4 regions of the Pseudomonas ekonensis genome follow, and region 4 is predicted to be linked to each of the others. Evidence: predicted binding sites of a transcription regulator. Region 4 holds the regulator's gene; each other region holds the start of a gene.
What was found. The regulator sigma-54, encoded in region 4, starts transcription at its own class of promoters, with help from an activator protein. The targets are predictions, from matches to a motif close to ANTGGCATNNANNTTGCTNT.
Positions count from the first base shown of each region.

Region 1: glnA (glutamate--ammonia ligase) is a predicted target of sigma-54. The motif match lies at 1,528-1,547, and genes of this name have one in related genera.
Region 2: glnK (P-II family nitrogen regulator) is a predicted target of sigma-54. The motif match lies at 1,208-1,227, and genes of this name have one in related genera.
Region 3: KVG96_RS16930 (flagellar hook-length control protein FliK) is a predicted target of sigma-54. The motif match lies at 2,293-2,312, and genes of this name have one in related genera.

Region 1 is NZ_JAHSTS010000002.1:2,169,359-2,173,569, forward strand. Features, by position in the region: gene thiI (tRNA uracil 4-sulfurtransferase ThiI) at 1-1,312, opposite strand, end outside; gene glnA (glutamate--ammonia ligase) at 1,641-3,047, shown strand; gene KVG96_RS22810 (DUF4124 domain-containing protein) at 3,237-3,746, shown strand; gene KVG96_RS22815 (DUF4124 domain-containing protein) at 3,743-4,211, shown strand, end outside.
Region 2 is NZ_JAHSTS010000003.1:328,667-332,877, forward strand. Features, by position in the region: gene KVG96_RS25440 (MFS transporter) at 1-49, opposite strand, end outside; gene KVG96_RS25445 (winged helix-turn-helix transcriptional regulator) at 205-660, shown strand; gene KVG96_RS25450 (accessory factor UbiK family protein) at 755-1,015, opposite strand; gene glnK (P-II family nitrogen regulator) at 1,429-1,767, shown strand; gene KVG96_RS25460 (ammonium transporter) at 1,803-3,140, shown strand; gene KVG96_RS25465 (secondary thiamine-phosphate synthase enzyme YjbQ) at 3,356-3,781, shown strand; gene sutA (dormancy-specific transcriptional regulator SutA) at 3,883-4,211, shown strand, end outside.
Region 3 is NZ_JAHSTS010000002.1:860,379-864,589, reverse strand. Features, by position in the region: gene KVG96_RS16945 (STAS domain-containing protein) at 1-157, shown strand, start outside; gene KVG96_RS16940 (fused response regulator/phosphatase) at 163-1,866, shown strand; gene KVG96_RS16935 (Hpt domain-containing protein) at 1,897-2,244, shown strand; gene KVG96_RS16930 (flagellar hook-length control protein FliK) at 2,350-3,717, shown strand; gene fliL (flagellar basal body-associated protein FliL) at 3,929-4,211, shown strand, end outside.
Region 4 is NZ_JAHSTS010000002.1:1,569,881-1,574,091, reverse strand. Features, by position in the region: gene rapZ (RNase adapter RapZ) at 1-407, opposite strand, end outside; gene ptsN (PTS IIA-like nitrogen regulatory protein PtsN) at 410-874, opposite strand; gene hpf (ribosome hibernation-promoting factor, HPF/YfiA family) at 886-1,194, opposite strand; gene KVG96_RS20285 (RNA polymerase factor sigma-54) at 1,268-2,761, opposite strand; gene lptB (LPS export ABC transporter ATP-binding protein) at 2,950-3,675, opposite strand; gene lptA (lipopolysaccharide transport periplasmic protein LptA) at 3,675-4,211, opposite strand, start outside; gene lptC (LPS export ABC transporter periplasmic protein LptC) at 4,210-4,211, opposite strand, start outside.

The DNA.
Region 1 (4,211 bases), 600 kb from region 4:
AGAACGGCATCGTCTGTACCTCTACGCCGGGAAGCTCCAGCGGCTCGTCCTCGGCGGCATCCGGGTGACGGATGTCGAGGACGATCTGGCCGGCCAGCGCTTCGCCGACTTCTTCGATCTGCAAGTCCTGGCCCAATTCGTCGATCACCCGATCGATCGGCACCAGCCTGGCGTTCTCGAGCGCACGCTCGAGCACCGCCATGTCGAATTCTTTCTCTTCGTGCTCGACCCGGTAACGCTTGGCGGCGGTCTTCGGGTTGACCGAAATGACCCCGCAGTATTCCGGCATGTGCCGGGCGAAGTCGCCGGTGCCGATGGCGTCGGCCGTGTCGATGATGTCCTGCTTGTGGCTGGCGATCAGCGGACGCAGGATCAGTTTCTCGGTGACGCAGTCGATCACCGACAGGTTCGGCAGGGTCTGGCTCGACACCTGGGAGATCGCCTCGCCGGTGACCAGCGCGTCGATGTGCAGGCGGTCGGCGATGCTCGACGCGGCCCGCACCATCATGCGCTTGAGCACCACGCCCATGTGGCTGTCGTCGACCTTGCCGAGGATTTCGCCCAGCACTTCCTCGAACGGCACACTGACAAATAACACGCGTTGCGAGCTGCCGTACTTCTTCCAGATGAAATGCGCGACTTCCATCACGCCCAATTCGTGGGCACGGCCGCCCAGGTTGAAGAAGCAGAAGTGCCCCATCAGGCCGCGGCGCATGATCTGGTAGGCCGCCACGGTGGAGTCGAAGCCGCCGGACATCAGCACCAGAGTCTGCTCCAGGGCGCCGAGCGGGTAGCCGCCGATGCCGTTGTGCTGGCCGTGGATGACGAACAACCGTTGGTCGCGCACTTCGATGCGCACTTCGACTTCAGGCTTCTTCAGGTCGATCCCGGCGGCGCCGCACTGGCGGCGCAGCTGGCTGCCGACGTACTTCTCGACGTCGATCGAGCTGAACGGGTGCTTGCCCGCGCGCTTGCAGCGCACCGAAAAGATCTTGCCGGCCAGCGCGTCGCCGTAGTGCTGCTTGCACTTCTCGACGATGTCGTCGAAGTCGCCCAGCGGGTACTCGTCGATCTGCAGGAAGTGCGCGATGCCCGGCATGCAGCTCAGGCGCTCGCCCATCTCCTTCAGGGCCTTCGGATCGGTGACGCGGGTTTCCAGCTCGAGGTTGTCCCACACGCCGTTCACCACCACGGCCGGATCCAGATCGCGGAGCACGGCACGGATGTTCTTGGCCAACTGGCGGATGAAACGCATCCGGACAGGGCGGCTCTTGATGGTGATCTCGGGGAAGACTTTTACGATTAGTTTCATGAAAACTGCGCGCGCAACGCCAGCCGGAAAAAGTGGGGCGCGGATTATAGCGGAAATTGCTCAAGGTTTAACCAGTTAATGTGCAGAAGGTTTTGCATGCACCAAAACGGGTCGTTTTCGGATTCAAACGCTACATTAGAGGGCGGGATTTTCGCCGTTTCGGCGCCCTGCACCTTTATAAGCGTGAATTTGGGGCAAAAAACCCATGCTGGGGCACTGGCATGCAATTTGCTCCCTTGTGAGGCAGGTTGCCTTGGCAGAGTATTCGCGCCGGCATCACCAATACAGAAGGGCATCCACTACCGCCCTAAGCCACCCGGAGGACACTATGTCGAAGTCGGTTCAACTCATCAAAGATCATGACGTCAAGTGGATTGATCTGCGCTTCACGGACACCAAAGGCACTCAGCACCACGTGACCATGCCGGCTCGCGATGCGCTGGAAGATGACTTCTTCGAAGTCGGCAAGATGTTCGACGGTTCCTCCATCGCCGGCTGGAAAGGCATCGAAGCCTCCGACATGATCCTGATGCCGGACGACGAAACCGCCGTCCTGGATCCGTTCACCGAAGAGCCGACCCTGATCCTGGTGTGCGACATCATCGAACCTTCGACCATGCAAGGCTACGACCGCGACCCGCGCGCCATCGCCCGCCGCGCCGAGGAATACCTGAAGTCCACCGGCATCGGCGACACCGTGTTCGCAGGCCCCGAGCCAGAGTTCTTCATCTTCGACGAAGTGAAGTTCAAGTCCGACATCTCCGGCTCGATGTTCAAGATCTACTCCGAGCAAGGCTCGTGGATGTCCGACCAGGACGTGGAAGGCGGCAACAAAGGCCACCGTCCAGGCATCAAGGGCGGCTACTTCCCGGTTCCGCCGTTCGACCACGACCACGAAATCCGCACCGCAATGTGCAACGCCCTGGAAGAAATGGGCCAGACCGTCGAAGTCCACCACCACGAAGTGGCGACCGCCGGCCAGAACGAAATCGGTGTCAAGTTCAACACCCTGGTGAAAAAAGCTGACGAAGTTCAGACCCTGAAATACGTCGTGCACAACGTTGCCGACGCCTACGGCCGCACCGCGACCTTCATGCCGAAGCCGCTGTACGGCGACAACGGCTCGGGCATGCACGTGCACATGTCCATCGCCAAAGACGGCAAGAACACCTTCGCCGGCGAAGGCTATGCCGGCCTGTCCGACACCGCCCTGTACTTCATCGGCGGCATCATCAAGCACGGCAAGGCCCTGAACGGCTTCACCAACCCGGCCACCAACTCCTACAAGCGTCTGGTGCCAGGCTTCGAAGCCCCGGTGATGCTGGCCTACTCGGCCCGCAACCGTTCCGCCTCGATCCGCATTCCTTACGTCAACAGCCCTCGCGGCCGTCGTATCGAAGCCCGTTTCCCGGATCCGGCCGCCAACCCGTACCTGGCTTTCGCGGCACTGCTGATGGCCGGCCTGGACGGCATCCAGAACAAGATCCACCCAGGCGACGCCGCCGACAAGAACCTGTACGACCTGCCGCCTGAAGAGGCGAAAGAGATCCCGCAGGTGTGCGGCAGCCTGAAGGAAGCCCTGGAAGAGCTGGACAAGGGCCGCGCGTTCCTGACCAAGGGCGGCGTGTTCTCCGACGACTTCATCGACGCCTACATCGCGCTGAAGTCCGAAGAGGAAATCAAGGTGCGCACCTTCGTGCACCCACTGGAATATGAGCTGTACTACAGCTGCTGATCCGGTGGCGCCGCCCCGCGCGGCGCGACACAAGAGAGGCCTCCTTCGGGAGGCCTTTTTTGTTGCCCCGACGACACCCTCCGGCAGGCTCGCTCCCACAGGGAATTGCGCCAGGATATGTCCCGGATTGGGCCAACCGCCGCGACTGGCCTATGCTGCACCCCATCGCTTTCGAATCCGGTCGATGCCATGGGTCGCACCTTCCTTTGTCTCCTGCTGCTGATCGCCCTGCCCGCCGCCGCGCAGATCTACAAGTACACCGACGCCAACGGCCACACGGTCTACAGCGACCATTCCCCTGAAGGCGTGCCGTCGCAGCCGGTGGAGCTGCCGCCGCTCAACCAGGTCGCCACCCAACCGCCCGCCGCACCGCCCGCGAATGCGGACACGCGCGAACCCGCCCGCAGCGCCTACGAAACCCTGGAACTGACCGGCCTGCCCAGCGAAGAGGCCCTGCGCGCCAACAACGGCACGTTCACCGTCGGCGTGCTGATCAAGCCGCGCCTGAGGCCGCCGCATCAGCTGCGGCTGCTGCTCGACGACGAACCCTACGGCCAGCCCAGCAACCTGCCGACCCTGCAACTGGTGAACGTGGACCGCGGCGAGCACCGCCTCGCGGTGCAGGTGATCGACGGACAGTCGGTGATCCAGCAGAGCCCGCCGGTGACCTTCAGCGTGCAGCGGGTGCACAAGCCATGATCCGCCTGCTTGCCTTCTGCCTGACGCTGGTCGCGTTCGCCGCGTCGGCCGAGGTGTTCACCTACACCGATGCCCAAGGCAACCGGGTCTACACCGATCAGCCGCGGGGCGACGCCAAGCGGATTCAGTTGACCACCAGCAACCGCATGCCGGCCGCGTCCGCGGGCAAGACGTCCCCCGCCGTGAAGAACCCGATGCCGGAACCGACGCCGTTCCGCTACGACATGCTGCGGGTGCTGATCCCCGAGCCGGACGCGACCATCCGCAGCAGCGCCGGCGAACTGATCGTCAGCGTCACCAGCGAGCCCGGCCTGCAGCCGGGCCACCGCTACCGCCTGCTGCTGGACGGCCAGGCCACCGGCGAACCCGGACCGAGCCCGGTGTTCCCGCTGAGCAACATCGACCGCGGCAGCCACAACCTGTCGGTGGAGATCCTCGACGGCCAGGGGCGCACCGTCGAGCGCA
Region 2 (4,211 bases), on a different contig from region 4:
GGGCAGCGGCCTCGAGATCCGTTGTCGAGGGCGTTTGAGGATCCGGCATCGCGACATCCATCCTTGAGCTGATGTGGTTTCGAAACAAAACCGATGCGTGGATTTTTACCCAATCAGGTTTTAATATGCAACCAGTTGTGTGAAGCACGTTCCTCTGACGCCAGCGGCGTCTTTTGTCCCTTTGTCGATTGAATCCGGAGACCCATGGCCAGACAGCAGCAACTGGCGCAAAGCGAATGCCCCGTGGCCCGCACGCTCGAAGCCATCGGCGACCGGTGGGCGCTGATGATCATCCGCGACGCCTTCGACGATGTCCGCCGGTTCACGGAATTCCAGAAACGCCTGGGCCTGGCCCGCAACATCCTCACGGTCAAGCTCAAGATGCTGGTCGAGTTGGGCGTGTTCGAGGTGCGGCCGGCGTCCGACGGCAGTGCCTACAAGGAATACGTGCTGACCGAGATGGGGCGCTCCGTGTTTCCCATCGTGGTCAGCCTGCGCCAGTGGGGGGAGCGCTTCCTCTTCAAGGAAGGCGAGTGCCATTCGGTGCTGCTGGACGACGAACTGTCGGAGCCGATCGAGACCATTGCGGTCCGCTCAAGGTCGGGCAAGGTGCTGTCCCCGGCCGATTGCCACCGGCGGGTGGTCAAGCGCGGCGCCTGAGGCGCGGGACGCCTTCACCGGATACGCGAACCCCACACCGCAAGGCGTGGGGTTTTTCATGGGCTGCCGAACCGCAGCCCGGCAGGCTGCGGCCTCACTCGGCCGGCGGGTTCAGCTTGGCCTCAAGCTCCGCGACTTTCGCCTCGAGACTTTCGAGGCGGGCGCGGGTGCGGGCCAGCACCACCATCTGACTGTCGAACTCTTCGCGGCTCACCAGGTCCAGTTTGCTGAAGGCGCTCTGCATCAGCATCTTGAACTGGCTTTCGATTTCGGCTTTGGGCAAGGGCGTGTCGCCGCTGAACAGACGGGAGGCGGTGCCGCTCAGGGCGTCGAGGAAGTCTTTGGGCGCGAGCATGGGAAATGTCCTGGAAACAATGGCCGGCAGTGTATCACGCAGTGTCTATAGTCATTGGCGCCGGCAGGGATGCACGCTTTTCGCGCAGGCCGCCGGACGGCGGCGCACCGTTGTTGTGCGTATCCCGGGTGCCATTTTAGTGATGGCCACTGCCGACGCGGCCAAGGGATTGAAATCAGTGGGTTTTGGCAAGGTGGCAAGCTTTCTGCTTAGTCGGTGGTGACCCATGCACTGATGCAGTCGCTGTGATGAATGCAGTGCGGCAGGCGGAGCGGGGAGTTTCGTCTGATGCGGTTAGCTGGCGTCGGTCGGGCCGGCAGGGCCGACGATGCGTTACAAAGCCAGGCACTGCGCTTAGACTTGAGTCGGGTTTGTTTTCCTGGGGCAAGTCCACCAATTCGGGAGAGAGTTTCATGAAGCTAGTCACTGCCATCATCAAGCCGTTCAAGCTGGACGACGTGCGCGAGTCGCTGTCCGAAATCGGCGTGCAGGGCATTACCGTCACTGAAGTCAAAGGCTTCGGCCGGCAGAAGGGTCACACCGAGCTGTACCGCGGCGCGGAATACGTGGTCGATTTCCTGCCCAAGGTGAAGATCGACGTCGCCATCGACGACAAGGACCTTGATCGGGTCATCGAGGCGATCACCAAGGCCGCCAACACCGGCAAGATCGGTGACGGCAAGATCTTCGTGGTCAATCTGGAACAGGCGATCCGCATCCGTACCGGCGAAACCGATACCGACGCCATCTAAGCCGCCACAAACCCAACGCCCCAGGAGAAAACAAAATGACTCTGCGTAAATTCGCAGGGCTAGGAGCCCTGTTGCCTATCGTAATGCCCGGCCTGGCCATGGCGGCAGACGAAGCGGCGGCCCCGGTCCTCAATTCCGGCGACACGGCCTGGATGCTCACCTCCACGGCCCTCGTGCTGTTCATGACCATCCCCGGCCTCGCGCTGTTCTACGGCGGCATGGTCCGTTCGAAAAACATCCTTTCCGTGATGATGCAGTGCTTCGCCATCACCGGCCTGATCAGCGTCCTGTGGGTCATCTACGGCTACAGCATCGCGTTCGACACCACCGGCATGGAGCAGGGCGTCGTCAACTTCAACTCCTTCGTCGGCGGCTTCGGCAAGGCGTTCCTCGCCGGCATCACCCCGGCCAGCCTGACCGGCCCGGCGGCGCTGTTCCCCGAGGCGGTGTTCGTCACCTTCCAGATGACCTTCGCGATCATCACCCCGGCGCTGATCGTCGGTGCGTTCGCCGAGCGGATGAAGTTCTCCGCCATGCTGGTGTTCATGGGCATCTGGTTCACCGTCGTCTATGCGCCGATCGCGCACATGGTCTGGTCCGGCAACGGCGGCCTGATGTGGGACTGGGGCGTGCTCGACTTCGCCGGCGGCACCGTGGTGCACATCAACGCCGGTGTGGCCGGCCTGATCGCCTGCCTGGTGCTGGGCAAGCGCAAAGGCTTCCCGACCACCCCGATGGCGCCGCACAACCTGGGTTACACCCTGATGGGCGCGGCGATGCTGTGGATCGGCTGGTTCGGCTTCAACGCCGGCTCCGCCGCCGCCGCCAACGGCACCGCCGGCATGGCGATGCTGGTCACCCAGATCGCCACCGCCGCCGCGGCGCTGGGCTGGATGTTCGCCGAGTGGATCACCCACGGCAAACCGAGCGCACTGGGCATCGCCTCGGGCGTGGTGGCCGGCCTGGTGGCGATCACGCCGGCCGCCGGCACCGTCGGCCCGATGGGCGCGCTGGTGATCGGCCTGGCGGCGGGCGTGGTCTGCTACTTCTGCGCCACCAGCCTGAAGCGCAAGCTCGGTTATGACGACTCCCTGGACGCCTTCGGCGTGCACGGCATCGGCGGCATCCTCGGCGCGATCCTCACGGGCGTGTTCGCCGCGCCGTCGCTGGGCGGTTTCGGCACCGTCACCGACATCGCGGCGCAGGTCTGGATCCAGTGCAAGGGCGTCGGGTTCACGGTGATCTACACCGCGGTCGCCACCTTCGTCATCCTCAAGGTGCTGGACGCCGTGATGGGTCTGCGCGTGACCGACGAGGAAGAGTCGGTGGGCCTGGATCTGGCTCAGCACAACGAGCGCGGCTACAACCTGTAAGCCGGCGCCATGAAAAAACTGCCCGGTTCGCCGGGCATTTTTTTGTCCGGAATTTGTCATCTGCGATACCGCCGGAAGGTTTTCGCACATGGCTTCGGCGCTGTCGCAGGCGGGGGTGTTTATGCGGCCAATGGCTTACACCGCTGAAGGAATATTAGGGCCTTTGTTTTTTTCCAGAGCGCGCTAGAATGCGCCCCGAACGTGCGGAGAACTGTATGTGGCAACAGACTCTGATAACCCTGCGGGCACGGCCCCGGGGCTTTCATCTGGTGACGGACGAGTTGCTGGCCGGCCTGCCCGGACTCAAGGCATGCAAGGTCGGTCTGTTGCATCTGTGGCTGCAGCACACCTCGGCGTCGTTGACTGTCAACGAGAACGCCGATCCGGCGGTACGTCGCGACTTCGAACGGTTTTTCAATCGTCTGGCCCCACAAGGAACGGACGGCTATGAGCACAACGACGAAGGCCTGGACGACCTCCCGGCGCACTTCAAGGCCAGCGTGCTGGGCTGTCAGTTGAGCCTGCCGGTTTCGGCGGGAAAGCTGGCGCTGGGCACCTGGCAAGGCGTTTACCTGGGGGAGCACCGCGATCATGGCGGTGCCCGCAAAGTCCTCGCCACCCTGCACGGTGAAGGGGCATGAGCCGCTGGTCAGCAGCGGCGGATGATTTTTTCCGGCGACTTTCGACAGTTGCCTAAGCTGGTCTATAACTAATCTGCTTTTCGCAAGTCATGAGGTAGAACATGAGCGACGATGATCTGGAAAACGACGACCTCGAAGTAGGCGACGAAGACGATACCGAAGAAGGTCTGGAAGCGGCGGCCGACGATGTCGCCGAGGACAGCGATGACGGCGGCGATGCACCTGCCCCGGCCGCTAAAGGCAAGGCCAAGGCTGCGGTCTCGGTCGACGAGCTGCCGAGCATGGAAGCCAAGAACAAGGAACGCGATGCCCTGGCCAAGGCCATGGAAGAATTCCTTGCCCGTGGCGGCAAAGTGGTGGAGGTGGAGGCCAATGTGGTCGCCGACCCGCCCAAGAAGCCCGACAACAAGTACGGCAGCCGCCCTATCTG
Region 3 (4,211 bases), 710 kb from region 4:
GGCCACGTACCTCGACAGCTCGGCGCTGGGCATGCTGCTGTTGCTGCGCGACCACGCCGGCGGCGAAAATTCCGACGTGCGGGTGATCAACAGCAATTCGGACGTGCGCAAGATCCTCGCCATTTCCAATTTCGACAAGTTGTTCGACATCGCTTGACGGCCATGCAGCCGCAGGAGCCGTTGACCATCCTGATCGCCGAGGACAGCGCCGCCGACCGCCTGCTGCTCTCGACCATCGTCCGCCGCCAGGGGCATGAGGTGCTGACCGCCGGCAACGGCGAGGAAGCGCTGGACGTGTTCCGTCGCCAGCAGCCGCAACTGGTGCTGATGGACGCCATGATGCCGGTGATGGACGGTTTCGAGGCGGCGCGCCGGATCAAGGCGCTGGCGGGGGAAACCCTGGTGCCGATCATCTTCCTTACGTCGCTCACCGAAAGCGAGGCGCTGGCACGCTGTCTGGATGCCGGTGGCGACGATTTTCTGGCGAAACCCTACAACCCGGTGATCCTCGCCGCCAAAATCAAGGCGATGGATCGCCTGCGCCGCCTCCAGGCCACGGTGCTGGAGCAGCGCGACCTGATCGCCCGGCACCACGATTACCTGATCAACGAGCAGCGGGTGGCCAAGGCGGTGTTCGACAAGGTCGCCCATTCCGGTTGCCTGAATGCGCCGAACATCCGCTACCTGCAATCGCCCTACGCGCTGTTCAACGGCGACCTGCTGCTGGCGGCGTACACGCCGGCCGGCGACATGCATGTGCTGCTCGGGGACTTCACCGGCCACGGCCTGCCGGCGGCGGTCGGCGCCATGCCGCTGGCCGAGGTGTTCTACGGCATGACCGCCAAGGGCTACGGGCTGGCCGAGACCCTGCGGGAAATGAACGCCAAGCTCAAGCGCATCCTGCCGGTGGACATGTTCTGTTGCGCGACCCTGCTGTGCCTGAGCGCGCAGCGCCGCTCGGTGGAGTACTGGAACGGCGGCCTGCCCGACGGCTACCTGCACCGCATCGCCACGGGGGAGCGCACGCCGCTGGCGGCGCGGCATCTGCCGTTGGGCGTGCTCAGCCCGCAGGCCTTCGATGACTGCACCGAGGTGCTGCCGATGGAGGTGGGGGATCGGGTGTTCCTGCTCTCCGACGGGGTGATCGACACCTGCGACGCCAACGACCAGTTGTTCGGCGTCGAGCGGCTGCGGCAGGTGTTTGCGGCCAACCGTGAGCCGGACCGGCTCTTCGAAGACATCGAGCAAGCGCTCCAGGCGTTCCGCGGCGAGGCCCGGGACGATGTCAGCATGGTCGAGATCAGCCTGCTCGAGGCGGCGCAGGTGCACGCGCCGGTGCCGGTCTACTCCGACAGCGGCCAGTCCTGTCCGCTCGACTGGTCGGCGAGCTTCGAGTTCCGGGGCGCGACGCTCAAGCGCTTCAACCCGTTGCCGTACCTGCTGCAGCTATTGCTGGAGGTGCACGGGCTGCGGGCGCAGAGCGGGGCGTTGTACAGTGTGCTGGCCGAGCTGTACTCCAATGCCCTGGAACATGGCGTCCTGGGGCTCGACTCCAGCCTCAAGCGCGATGCCAGCGGGTTTGCGCGTTACTATGAGCTGCGCAACGCCCGGCTCGACGCCCTGCGGGACGGCCATGTGCGGGTGCATTTCGACGTGGTGCCGCAAGGCTCGGGCGGAACCCTGGTGATCCGGGTCGAGGACAGCGGCAACGGGTTCGACGTGGCGCGGGTGATGGATCGGCCCCCGGACGGGATCCGCCTGTCCGGGCGCGGGGTCAGCCTGGTCCGTCAGTTGACGCGCAGCGCCCGTTGGTCGGACGACGGCCGCAGTGTCCGCGTGGAGTTTTCCTGGGAGGCTCTGGCATAATCCGCGCATTCTTGATCAAGGAGTGAACAAGTGGCTGACATACATGTAGATCGCGACGTACTGAACTCGATGGCCGAAGTCATGGAGGACAACTATCCGGAATTGCTCGACACCTTCCTGGCGGACTCCGAGAACCGCCTGCGGGAGCTGCAGAAGACCGTCGACGCCGAAGTGCTGTCGTTCGTGGCCCACAGCTTCAAGGGCAGCAGCAGCAACATGGGCGCGACCCGCCTCGCCGAGCTCTGCCATGAGCTTGAGCTGCACGCCAAGGACAAGAGCCCTTCCGAAATCATCAAGCTGGTGGCGGACATCAACAGCGAGTTCGCCGATGTGCGCCCCGTCTACGAAGCCGAACGACAGCGTTCCCTGACCCACTGAGCCTGCCGTCCGGCGCTTTTTGGCCTCTGCGCCGAAAGCTGGCCCGGCACTTGCAACCATCTCGCTCAACTGTACCTACGATCCCAGTGCAGCGGAGACCGTACCATGCCTGCAACCCCCAACATCCTTCTTCAGGCTGCCGCCCAGGCCAAGGCGCAAGCCGCCTCCGCCAAAGCGCCGGCCCTGGCCGCAGAGCCCGGGGACAAGGCCTCCAGCTTCGCCCAGGTGTTTGCCGACCAGGGGCCGGCAAAGCCTTCGGCCGCCACCGCTACGCCGGTGAAACCTGCGCGCGACAACAGCGCGGACAACGGCGGCAAAAAGGACGTCGGCAAGGATCAGTCTGCCGCTCCCGAACCTGCGGTTGCCGATAGCGGCAAACCCTTGCCCGCCGACAAGCCGGCCTCCGGCTCGACAGACGAGCGCAGTGCCAGCGACGACGATTCGGCGCAAACCCCTCAAACGCCTGTGGCGGATGCGCCGCCGGTGGATCCGACGCTGGATCCGGCCCTGGTCGAGGCGGTGCAGCCGCCGCTGACCGTACCGGTCGAGCCTGCACCGGTGGCGCAGACGCCTGCGCCGGCCAAGGTCGAAACCCCGGCGGTGACGGCGTCGCCGACACCGGCCCCGGCGCCGGTTGCCGACAGCGGTTTCGACCCGGAGGCCGATCCGCTCGACAACCTGCCGGCCGTCCGTCTGGCGATGGAGCAGAGCGGCCACATTTCCGCTGCCAGCCAGGCCCAGCCCAAGGCTGCGCCGACCCCGGCACAGGCTCAGGCCGACGGCGAATTGACTGCGGCGCAGAACTTCGCCGCCGGCATGGCCAACATGCTCGATGTGCAGGCAGACAAGGACAGCACCAGCCAGGGCGGCGAGAAGGCCTTCAGCGGCCTGCTCGATGAAGGGCTCAAGGACTTGAAGTCGGCCAGCAGCGACACCCGCGTCGATGATTTCGCCAACCGTCTGGCGGCGCTGACGCAGGCCGCCACGCCGAAGACCGCCAACGCCCTGCCGGTGAACCAGCCGATCGCCATGCACCAGAGCGGCTGGACCGAAGAGGTGGTGAACCGCGTCATGTATCTGTCGAGCGCCAACCTCAAGGCGGCCGACATCCAGTTGCAGCCGGCCGAGCTCGGTCGTCTCGACATCCGGGTGAACATGGTGCCGGACCAGCAGACCCAAGTGACGTTCATGAGCGCCCATCCGAGCGTGCGTGAAGCGCTGGACGGCCAGATGCACCGCCTGCGCGAGATGTTCACCCAGCAGGGCATGGGCCAGGTCGACGTCAACGTGTCCGATCAGAACCGTGGCTGGCAGGGTCAGGAACAGGCGCAGCAGGGGCAGGGCGGTCGCGCCAGTGCCGCAGGCGGCCGTCCGGACTCGGCGGAAGAGGAACTGACCCCGGCTGCCGTGGCCGAGGCGGCTGCCCAGGCCACCAGCGTGATCGGCACCAGCGCGGTCGACTATTACGCCTGATCGACAGCGACACCCACCCTGTAGGAGCGAGCCTGCTCGCGATTGCGATGTATCAGTCACATGAGTATTGACTGACACGCCGCAATCGCGAGCAGGCTCGCTCCTACAGTGGTTTTGGGGAAGCCGTCATTGACTCCGACACTTCTGGCATAACACTTGCTCTTGCCTTGCCGTGCGACTGTGAAAACCCGATTAATGACGGATTATTGGCATGGCGAAGAGCGAAGCAGCAGCTGTAAAAGACCCCGCAACCAAAGGCAAACTCAAGCTGATCATCCTGATCGTGGTGGCGCTGCTGCTGGCGATCGGTGCCTCCGTGGGCGCGACCTGGTACTTCATGCACAGCGCGCAGAGCAAGCCTGCCCCGGCGGCCGAAGCGGCTCCGGTCGGCAAGCAGCCGGCGATCTTCGAGCCGATGGCGCCGGCCTTCGTGGCCAACTACAACCAGAACGGCCGTCAGCGCTACATGCAGGTGAGCATCACCATGCTGGCGC
Region 4 (4,211 bases):
TCCGCCAGGTCGGCGATGGGGCCGAGCAGGGCCGTTTCGTCCTCGATGGCTTCGGCCAGCGAACGGTTGGCGCTGCTCAGCGGGTGGCGCCGGCGGGTTTCCGAGAAGCGCTTGAGCAGGGTTTCCTCGTCGGCGTCCAGGTAGAGGACGTCGCACTGGATATGCCGGCTGCGGACCTCTTCGAGCAATTCGGGAAAACGCGACAGGTGGCTCGGCAGGTTGCGCGCATCGATCGAGACGGCCACCAGCGGTTGCGACAGTTCGGTGTGGATCAGCGCACGCTCGGCCAGATCCGGCAGCAGGCCGGCCGGCAGGTTGTCGATGCAGTAGTAGCCGTTGTCCTCCAGGACATCCAGTGCGGTGCTTTTACCCGAGCCGGAACGGCCACTGACGATGATCAGACGCATGTTTACTGCCCGTTCTGCTCGTCCAGGACAACCTGATACAAGTCTTGGTTGCTGGCGGCGCGACGCAGTTTTTCGCGTACTTCCTTGCGGTCGAGCATGCTGGCGATCTGGCGCAGCAGCTCCAGGTGCGCATCGGTGGCGGCTTCCGGGACCAGCAGGACGAACAGCAGGTCGACCGGGGCGCCGTCGATGGCGTCGAAATCGATGGGGGCTTCAAGGTGCATCAGCGCACTGATGGGCGACTCGCAACCCTTGAGGCGGCAGTGCGGAATGGCGATGCCGTTGCCGAAGCCGGTGGAGCCGAGCTTCTCACGGGCGACCAGTGCCTCGAAGACATCTTGCATCTCCAGATCCGGCACTTCCCGGGCGATCAGGTTGGCAATTTGTTCGAGGGCTTTCTTTTTGCTGCCGCCCGGCACGTTCACGAGGGAACGGCCGGGGGTCAGGATACTTTCAAGTCGGATCATGGAGTGGGGGGTTATCGACCGGTAGCGCCCTGAAGGACTTTCTGGGTCTTTTCCTTATGCGTTTTGAGTTGGCGATCCAGTTTGTCGGTCAGGAGGTCAATGGCTGCGTACATGTCGTCATGTTCGGCATTGGCCACCACTTCCTTACCCGGCACATGCAGCGTGGCTTCGATTTTCTGTTTGAGCTTCTCGACGGTCATGATCACCTGAACGTTGGTGATCTTGTCGAAATGTCCCTCGATCTTCTTGAGCTTGGACTCGACGTACTCGCGCAGAGGGGCGGTCACTTCCAGTTGGTGTCCACTGATGTTGACTTGCATACAGCTTCTCCTTCGTTGCCAGTGCATAAAGCGGCAGGCGGGATAGCCTGCCACTGGAACGCTGTAACGTGGCTTACATCAACCGCTTGCGTTCGCTCGAAGGCGCGATCCCGAGGGATTCGCGGTACTTGGCGACGGTGCGGCGAGCCACCTGAATGCCTTGTGCCTCCAGTAAACCAGCGATCTTGCTGTCGCTCAACGGCTTTTTCTGATTTTCCGCGGCAACCAGTTTCTTGATGATCGCGCGGATCGCCGTGGACGAGCATTCGCCGCCTTCGGAGGTGCTGACGTGGCTGGAGAAAAAGTATTTCAGCTCATAAATGCCCCGGGGGGTATGCATGAACTTTTGCGTGGTCACCCGGGAAATCGTCGACTCGTGCATGCCCACCGCTTCGGCGATGTCATGCAGCACCAGGGGTTTCATGGCTTCGTCGCCGTACTCCAGGAAACCGCGCTGATGCTCGACGATCTGGGTCGCCACTTTCATCAGGGTCTCGTTGCGGCTCTGCAGGCTCTTGATGAACCAGCGCGCCTCTTGCAGCTGGTTGCGCATGAAGGTGTTGTCGGCGCTGGTGTCGGCGCGGCGCACGAACCCGGCGTACTGGGCGTTGACCCGCAGGCGCGGCACGGATTCCTGGTTCAGCTCGACCAGCCAGCGTTCGTTGTCCTTGCGCACGATGACGTCCGGCACCACGTACTCGGCCTCGGACGATTCGATCTGCGAGCCCGGGCGCGGGTTGAGGCTCTGCACCAGCTCGATGACCTGGCGCAGTTCGTCTTCCTTGAGTTTCATGCGCCGCATCAGCTGGCTGTAGTCGCGGCTGCCGAGCAGGTCGATGAAGTCGGTGACCAGGCGTTTGGCCTCCGTCAGCCACGGGGTCTTGGCCGGCAGCTGGCGCAATTGCAGCAGCAGGCATTCGCCGAGGTTGCGGGCGCCGATGCCCGCCGGCTCGAACTGCTGGATGCGGTGCAGGACGGCTTCGATCTCGTCGAGCTCGATGTCCAGCTCCGGATCGAACGCGTCGAGGATTTCTTCGAGGGATTCGTCGAGGTAGCCCTGATTGTTGATGCAGTCGATCAGGGTGACGGCGATCAGGCGGTCGGTGTCCGACATCGGCGCCAGGTTGAGTTGCCACAGCAGGTGGCTTTGCAGGCTCTCGCCGGCGGAGGTGCGGGTGGTGAAGTCCCACTCGTCGTCATCGTTGCCGGGCAGGCTGCTGGCGCTGGTCTGGTAGACGTCTTCCCAGGCGGTGTCGACCGGCAGTTCGTTGGGGATGCGCTCGCTCCATTCGCCGTCCTCGAGGCTGTCCACCGTCGGCGCCGTCTCTTGGTAGGCCGGTTCCTGGATCTCGGTGTTGGGCTTCTGTTCGGCGTTGTCGGCCATGGGGTCGGAATTGTCGAAGTCGTCGCCGTCTTCCTGGCGCTCGAGCATCGGGTTGGATTCCAGGACCTCCTGGATCTCCTGCTGCAGGTCCAGGGTCGACAATTGGAGCAGGCGGATGGCCTGTTGCAGCTGCGGCGTCATCGTCAGCTGCTGGCCCATTCTCAAGACTAGCGATGGTTTCATGGCAGGGGCTTAACACCTTATTTGCCGGCGCACATGCGCCATCCACTACAGGGCGCCGAGGCGCCAAACTTAAGCAAATTATATGCCTGAAACTGAAGTGTTTGCCTAGAGCGCTGTAACAATTAAAGCGCATAAAACCGCGCTCGAATCGATGCAGCGCAGGGGCGGCAGGGCGGCCACCTCAGCGCTTACAGGCGGAACTCGTGGCCCAGGTACACTTCCTTCACCAGGTCGTTGGCGAGGATGGTGTCCGAGTCGCCTTCGGCGATCAGCTGGCCGTCGTTGACGATGTAGGCCGTTTCGCAGATGTCCAGGGTCTCGCGCACGTTGTGGTCGGTGATCAGCACGCCGATGCCCTTCGCCTTGAGGTGGTGGATGATCTGCTTGATGTCGCCCACCGAGATCGGGTCCACACCGGCGAACGGTTCGTCGAGGAGGATGAATTTCGGTGCGGTGGCCAGGGCCCGGGCGATTTCCACGCGACGGCGTTCGCCGCCGGACAGGCTCATGCCGAGGTTGTCGCGGATGTGGCTGATGTGGAATTCCTGCAGCAGGCTTTCGAGTTCCTTGCGCCGGCCGGCCTTGTCGAGCTCCTTGCGGGTCTCGAGGATGGCCATGATGTTGTCGGCCACCGACAGTTTGCGGAAGATCGACGCTTCCTGCGGGAGATAGCCGATGCCGGCCTTGGCGCGGCCGTGCATCGGCTGGTGGCTGACGTCCAGGTCGTCGATCAGGACGCGGCCCTGGTCGGCCTGCACCAGGCCGACGATCATGTAGAAGCAGGTGGTCTTGCCGGCGCCGTTGGGGCCGAGCAGGCCCACGATCTGACCGCTGTCGATGGACAGGCTGACGTCGCGCACGACCTGGCGGCTCTTGTAGCTCTTGGCCAGATGCTGGGCTTTCAGGGTTGCCATTACTGGGCCTTCTGTCCGTCGGTTTTCTGTTTCGGCTGGATCACCATGTCGATCCGCGGACGCGACTCGGTCACCTTGTTGCCGGTGGCGCGACCGGCGCTGGCCAGCTTCTTCACCGTGTCGTAGACGATCTTCTCGCCCTGGGTGGTGTTGCCGTCCTTGTCGATGACCTTGGCGCGGTCGATCAGCACGACGCGGTTCTGCTGCGCGTGGTACTGGATGGTCACGCCGTAGCCCTGGACGGGCTTGGTGTCGCCCTGGGTCTGCAACTGCTCGAAGTAGGCCAGGTTGCCCACCGAGGTCACGACGTCGATGTCGCCGTTGGGCGCGCGGGTCATGGTCACGGTGTTGCCTTTCACGATCATGGAGCCCTGGGTGATGATCACATCGCCCTTGTAGGTCGCCACGCCGTTCTTGTCGTCGAGCTGGGCGTCGTCGGCCTGGATGCGGATCGGCTGCTGGCTATCGTTCGGCAGGGCCCAGGCGCTCGCGCTTCCCAGTGCTGCGCCCAGACTGAGCAAAATAGGGAGGGTTTT